2 regions of the Paenibacillus sp. LC231 genome follow, and region 2 is predicted to be linked to the other one. Evidence: riboswitches for the same ligand, from Rfam matches in the RefSeq annotation. Region 2 holds a riboswitch; the other holds the start of a gene.
What was found. Region 2 has a riboswitch for thiamine pyrophosphate ahead of AK95_RS22755 (ABC transporter substrate-binding protein). Riboswitches for the same ligand answer to the same signal wherever they lie in the genome.

Region 1 (3,415 bases), on a different contig from region 2:
GCAGAAGTTCGGCCGCTTGGACGTGCTGGTGAACAACGCCGGCGAAGCGGTAGGCGGCATGGTGGAGGAAGTACCGCTCAGCGGCTGGCGCAAGCAGTTGGAGACGAATTTTTTCGGGACCGTATCGGTAACGCAGCATATGCTCCCGCTGCTGCGCAAGACCGGACGATCCAAAATCATTCTCATGAGCAGCATTAGCGGCGTGGTCGGCTTTCCGGGTTATGGTCCCTATGCGGCATCCAAATTTGCGCTGGAGGGGTTCGGCGAGAGCCTGTCCATGGAGTTGATGCCCTTTGGCATCGATGTCGTACTGATTCAGCCCGGTGCCTATGGCACGCCGATCTGGAATAAAAGTTTTGGGGAGCTTACGGTAAAGGAAGGATCACCCTACAGCGGTCTGCTGAAGGGCGTGCTGGACTATTCCGAGCGGACAGCCAGGGGAAGCGGAGATCCGCAGGAGGTAGCCAGGCTTGTGGCAAACATTGCGTCCATGTCCAAACCGAGGTTCCGCTATACGCTGCCCAGAGGTACGCGGCTGACCGCATGGATCAAGGGCGTACTGCCGGATCGGCTGTTTCAGCGGATCGTTTATCGGATGCTGGACCGGCGTTAATCATTCATGCAGCGAATGATTCATGGCCTTAACTTGTCATGCGATGCTTGGTGAAGCTTGGTAAGGTGAATGGAGTTACCCTTTTCTGGTCGGGGACGGGTGAAGCAAACCAAGCAGCTCTCCCATCTTCACCTTGGAGCCGGGTTCCAGGTCACCGCGCGGAGTAAACGTGCCGTTCTCTGTCAGAAGCACGACGGTAGAGCCGAATTCAAAGTACGCGAGTTCATCGCCGATCTCGTATTTCTTCACGTTCTCGTCGGCATAACGGATGCTGCTTACGTTCATGGCTCCGACCTTCACGACGGCAACTTCGCCGAACTCATGCGCAATATAGGTAATGAGGCGCTCATTACGGCTGAGCACATGCCGGATATGGGTCATCGCAAAATCGTTCACGGGGTAAACGCGTCCCTTTAAATGCTCGCTTTCCGCCTGAACACCGGTTACAGGGGAATGAATGCGATGATAGTCGGTTGGGCTTAAATACAATACAAATGCATAACCGTTGATGTAGTTTTCCATTCTCGGTGATTTGGCGAGCAGCTCGCTCAGGGTATAATCCTGTCCCTTGACGCTCAGAATGGTGCCGGCGTTGACGGCGCACATCGCCGATATCGTGGCATCGACGGGGCTTACCATGGCATCGGCGGTGTCATCTATGGCGCGCAGGCCTATTTTTAACCGGCGGGAAAAGAATTCGTTCAGTGAGCGGTATTCGTGGATTTCTTTCTCCGCTTCATGGGCCGGAATTTGATAAATTCGTATGAATGCAGGTATTAGATGACGGCTCAGCCGGCTGTGGGAACAATGCCCCATGATTCGGGACAGCCACTTGCGGGAGGACAGCTCAGTCATCAGACGCAGCAATTGTTTAGCCATGTCATTCTCCTTTGTGCATAGGTGTCAGCAATAAACGTTGGTGGAAAAGCCAATCACTCTGATATTGACATAGAATGAGCTGGAAATCAATAAATAGCCATTTTTGAAAAAAGGTTCTTGCTAATTGGAGAACGAATGTGTATTTTAAGATTAACATGAAACCGAATAGGGAATACGGGGGCTTGAGTGAATCAGGCTGAGATTGCAGCTGTTATCCGCTGTTGACCGTTAATCTGAACTGGGTAATGCCAGCGTAGAGAATATCCGACCCTGCCTACATAGGGCCTATTTTTCCGTCTGCGCGTTTTTCCAGACGGTTTTTTGTTGTTTTTACACAAAAATAGAGGTGGAGAGGGGAATGTGTGGTTATGGGAACATCTATGCAAGAGAAGTTGGGGGTTCAGCCCCGAAAAGGGCTGCGGTTAAGCGATATTTTGGTGACGGTGCTGGTATCGCTGGTGCTTGGCGTCATTTATCACTTCTGGGGTTCGGTTTACAATCTGTTAAAACCGCTGTTCTTTGAAGCGGATGAGTTGTTATACGGAATGTGGTTCGCTGCAGCCACGCTTGCTTACTTGCTAATCCGTAAGCCGGGAGTGGCCATCATTGCGGAAGTGGCGGCTGCCCACGTGGAAGTGCTGTTTGGCAGCGGCTGGGGATTGACTCTGCTGCTGTATGGGCTCATTCAAGGACTTGGGGCAGAACTGGTATTCGCGGCGTTCCGTTATCGGAGCACCTCGGCGTGGACGCTGGCGATTGCCGGAGCAGGCGCAGCCATCGGATCGATGATCATGGACTTCTATTACAGCTATACCGATGACCTGCAGACGTGGATGTTCCTGGCCAAATACGGTATGCGGGTACTCAGCGGTGCCGTCATTGCAGGCCTGCTCATGCTCTTGCTGGCCAAAGCCTTGGACCGCACGGGCGTCACATCCCTGCTGCGTCCTGCGTCGAAGAAGGATTACGAAGCACTGGATGATCCGCGCCATGTCTAATGCCACGGTTAGCCTGGTTCCGGCTCAGTCCGCTGAGATGGTTCCGGAACCGGCCGTGTATGTGGAGGGATTGCGTCTGAAGTATCCGGGCGAGGAACGACTGATGTTCAAAGACCTCTCCTTCTCGGCTGTCCGCGGGGAGAAGGTGCTGCTGCTCGGTCCGAGCGGCTGCGGCAAATCCACGCTGCTGCAGGTGCTTAGCGGGATGATTCCCCGCGCAACGGAGGTGCCGATGAAATGCGAGTCGCAGCTGGTTCCGCGCTCTTGGGGGTATGTATTTCAAGATCCGGATACCCAGTTCTGCATGCCGTACGTGGATGAAGAGCTGGCTTTCGTACTGGAAAATCTAAGTGTTCCGCGCGATGAGATGAAGGAGAGGATGCAAGCGGCGCTCCGCGAGGTGGGGCTTGATCTTGAGGAGCTTCATATGCCGATCGGGCATCTGTCCCAAGGCATGAAGCAAAGGTTAGCGCTGGCTTCGGCTCTGCTGCTGGAGCCGGAGGTGCTGTTCCTAGACGAGCCATCTGCCTTGCTCGACCCGGAAGGAAGGGAGCAAATCTGGTCCGCGGTGAAGGCCGTATCGGATGGGCGGACACTGATCATCGTGGAGCACCGGATCGAAGAAATGGCCAGATACGTGGATCGTGTCGTGCTGTTCAGCCCGGATGGCGTGATTCTGGGCGAAGGTCCTCCAGCAGCGATATTCGCAGAATACGAGCGGGAACTCCAAGCTTATGGAATCTGGTATCCCGGCGTATGGGAAGATTATGCGCAGACCCGGGCGGGCAGAGAGCTGTTTGCTCCGGTCGATGCGCTTGGCGATGAGCAGGGTAATCGTAATCTCCTGCATGAGGCTGCTCCGCCGTATGCTCAACGTGGGGAGCCTGTCATTCACCTGGCGAATTTCAGGGGAATGAGATGGGAT
Region 2 (3,415 bases):
GTTCGGTCAGTACGGGCCAGTCCGTCCAGGGCCGCAACAGCGACGGGGAAGAAGCAGACCAGCGTAATCACGATAACCTTGGGCAGCATGCCGAAGCCGAACCAAATCATGAGAAGCGGGGCTAGGGCGATTGTCGGCACATTCTGGCTAAGAATAAGAAGCGGATAAAGAGCGGTTTTGAGAAAAGGCACCATGTGCAGTGCCAGCGAGATGACTAGACCGATCGCCGTACCGATCATAAATCCGACCAGGGTTAATTGCAGGGTAGCCGCTGTATGCTGGAAGAGACCGGAAGCTCCGGTAACGGCCTCATGCCCGATGGCCGTCGGCGCAGGCAGAATAAAAGGTTCAATGTCGAATATGGATACTGCGGCCTGCCATGCCACCAAAAAGAAGAGGACCGCCACCACGGGCGGCCAAACCGAACTCCACCAGCTTCTCATGGACGGTATTTCTCAGTCAGCTTATCCATGCTGATGCCGCTGGGGTGATGGGCGATTTTGACTTGGGATATGATGCTGGGACTTCCCGCATTCACCAGCGCTTCATGCATGCGCTCAACGATCTTGAGCAGCTCGGCGAGCTCACCTTCCATGGTCGTTTCGAGTGCATGAACCTCGTATTTCACGCCTGATTCCTGAATGACCTTAATCGCTTCATCTACATAAGGGATGCTGTCGGCCCCGTTTGGCGTTCTCGGTATCACTTGAATGCTCAAAAGTGTATTCGCCATGTAAACTCATCCTTTCGTGCAAGCTATAATGTAATGGAAGAGAGGCAGCCTGCTGCAAGGCCGACTCTCTTCTTTTTAAATAGAAATAACCTTATGACTGCTCCGGTAAAAAATCATTGGTGAATGCGCGGTCCGCATCAAGTTCCTTCTCCAGCAGCTTACGCTCAAACATCCAGTCTGCATATCCCGACCATACTTCGGCTTTCTGTTCGCCCCAGCGGGATGCATCATCCTGATAACGGGGGCTCAGCCATTTCTGGCTGGCGAGAACCAGTTCGGCATCCAAGTCAGGAACCGCCTTCGTAAGCAGAGCTGCCGCATCTTCAGGATGTTGAATCGCATAGTCGTATCCTTTTGAAGTCGCCCGCATGAACGCTTTGATAAGCTCAGGGTCCTCCTGGATCAGCTTCTCGTTCGTCACGATTACCGGTGTGTAATAATCAAGCTGCTCGGAGTAGTCCTTCACATAAATCATGTCAAGCGGTTCATTGCGAAGCTCGGCTTCAATCCCCGTCCAAGCATAGAAGATCCAGGCAAAATCAATGTCGCGTTTGACGGCCGTAAAATAATCGGCATCGCCCATATTGACCATATTCACCTTGCTGACATCGGCGCCATCGATCTCCATGATGGATTTCATGACGGCTTCCTCCACAGGTGAGCCCCAGCCGCCATAGGATTTTCCTTCAAAATCGCCTGCCTTCACGATGCCTTTGTCCTTGGGGGCGGCAAAGCCGGACGTATTATGCTGAATGATCGCTGCAATGGAAACGAGCGGCAATCCTTGGGTTCTGGCCAGCGTTACGCCTTCCTGATAACTGATGCCAAAAGGCACTTTTCCGGATGCGACCAGCGTATCCGTACCGCCTGCTCCCGGCTGGACGATCTGGACATTAAGCCCTTCTTCCTCATAATACCCAAGCTCCTTCGCTGCATACAGGCCGGTGTGATTCGTATTGGCGGACCAATCGAGCATCAGCTGCACGTCACGGAGTTTCCCGGAAGTCTGACTGCCTTCGCCTTCGGCACCTGTCTTCTTGTTCTGTTCGCTTGTACCGCATCCGGACGCGACCATAAGCAGGACGCAAGCGAGAAGCAGCGGAATCCATCTTCCCTTCTTCATCGTTTCTTCTCTCCTTTAAGTTCTCTTTCTATTACCTCGCAACTCCACAAAAAAAACGCCCTGATGATATCAGGACGCATGACGGCGTAAGTGTATACCACGGCAAATAAACAGCTGCCGCAAACATGGGCTTCCTACGCTGGCATTACCCAGATCAGGTGTAAGGGTCAGTATCATATCGGATACACTCTCAGCCGGCCATATCCCAGCTCCCCCGGTATTTATGAAGTTTCGATCATTACATCCGCTATTATAGTCCTAACACACCGGACCTGTCTAGTTCGAAGAGGTACGAACGGGGCAGGTCTTTGCTTAGAACACTTATGCAATGGGAAACATTAATTGATCCTATGAACCTTTCACGAGATAAAGTATTTGAATAAGGCTTCTACGTAGAGGTTAGCGCTGGAAGAACTCAATCCATTCCCCTTCGGGACCATGTACGAAGAAATAACGGAAACCATTCGGGAGCGTCACGATTTCCTCGTCCAAGTGAGGAACGTCAAGTCCTTGAACCCGGGCATATTCCTCTTCAATGTTGTCCGTGCTGACTGCAAAATGATGAACGGTGCCCTCCGCTGGCAGCGTGTCGCTGTATCCCTGAATAAGCTCGACTTCCGTCTCGTTGCTGCCGTTAAACCCGAGGAACGCCAGCTGGATGACGCCATTCGTATGGGTCAGACGATTCTTTAGTTCTAGTCCGACTACGGATGTATAGAAGGCGATTGTAGCTTCAAGGTCCCGGACAACAATACCGACATGATCTAAGCGTTTCTGTGACATGGTTCAACACCCTTTCCGATCTATATGAGATATGACTGAAATGTTATCACATAATCCCTATACGTCAAGTGGGAGTTGTGTTCATGCAGGGGCTGATAAAGATGATTTTTCTTTCATTTCCTCATCTTTACTTTTGAGTGGGTAAAAAGTATCATGAGAAATAGAAAGATTAATTCAAAAGACCTAACATATGAAAGTGATCCAGCTTACCTTTTGGCCGAGGAGGAATGCTTATGAGTCCAACTCCAGCAGATCATCTGTGGATTCGACTCGACATGATATATGCATTCATTCAGATCATGATTGCTCTGTGGATGCCTGAGGCTTTATCGCTTCAGCGTGTTCTAGTCATTATTCCTCCTGCAGCCGCCTCCGTTTATTTAATGCGGATTAGTCGGCGTTATGAGGTTCATCTTCGCAGATTTTGGCTTATTGTGAGTCTCGGATTAATGGGGGATGCAGCGGCACGAATCATTCACGCTTGTTATGTTTGGTTTGGAAAAGAGAGCGCTTTCTCTCCGATCCTAGCCCACTTATTCTGGGGACTTGAACTCATTTTGTTCGCAAGTTCTCTCATTTATTTATTCCGGCATGTTCAAGGATCGTTTCGGGGACTCCGGTTTATGCTGGATATTGTGATTGTTGGCATAGCCGTCATGACAGTAGGGTGGGAATATTTCATCAAGCCTGAGCTTCAGGGGCTGGCCCATGAGGCAGTATGGGGAAACCTTTGGGTGGACATGCTGTATCCCCTGTGCGCAATAGTACTTATTTTT

Region 1: linked by a shared signal. The riboswitch ahead of AK95_RS24070 (ECF transporter S component) and the one ahead of AK95_RS22755 (ABC transporter substrate-binding protein) in region 2 are both predicted to bind thiamine pyrophosphate.

Annotation. Positions count from the first base shown of each region.
Region 1 is NZ_JFOM01000044.1:98,263-101,677, forward strand. It holds gene AK95_RS24060 (SDR family oxidoreductase) at 1-613, shown strand, start outside; gene asd (archaetidylserine decarboxylase) at 689-1,492, opposite strand; TPP riboswitch at 1,657-1,769, shown strand; gene AK95_RS24070 (ECF transporter S component) at 1,861-2,490, shown strand; gene AK95_RS24075 (ABC transporter ATP-binding protein) at 2,483-3,415, shown strand, end outside.
Region 2 is NZ_JFOM01000037.1:354,493-357,907, reverse strand. It holds gene AK95_RS22765 (ABC transporter permease) at 1-443, opposite strand, end outside; gene AK95_RS22760 (MTH1187 family thiamine-binding protein) at 440-733, opposite strand; gene AK95_RS22755 (ABC transporter substrate-binding protein) at 825-1,856, opposite strand; TPP riboswitch at 1,971-2,082, opposite strand; gene AK95_RS22750 (VOC family protein) at 2,256-2,639, opposite strand; gene AK95_RS34965 (hypothetical protein) at 2,873-3,415, shown strand, end outside; gene AK95_RS22745 (GGDEF domain-containing protein) at 3,358-3,415, shown strand, end outside.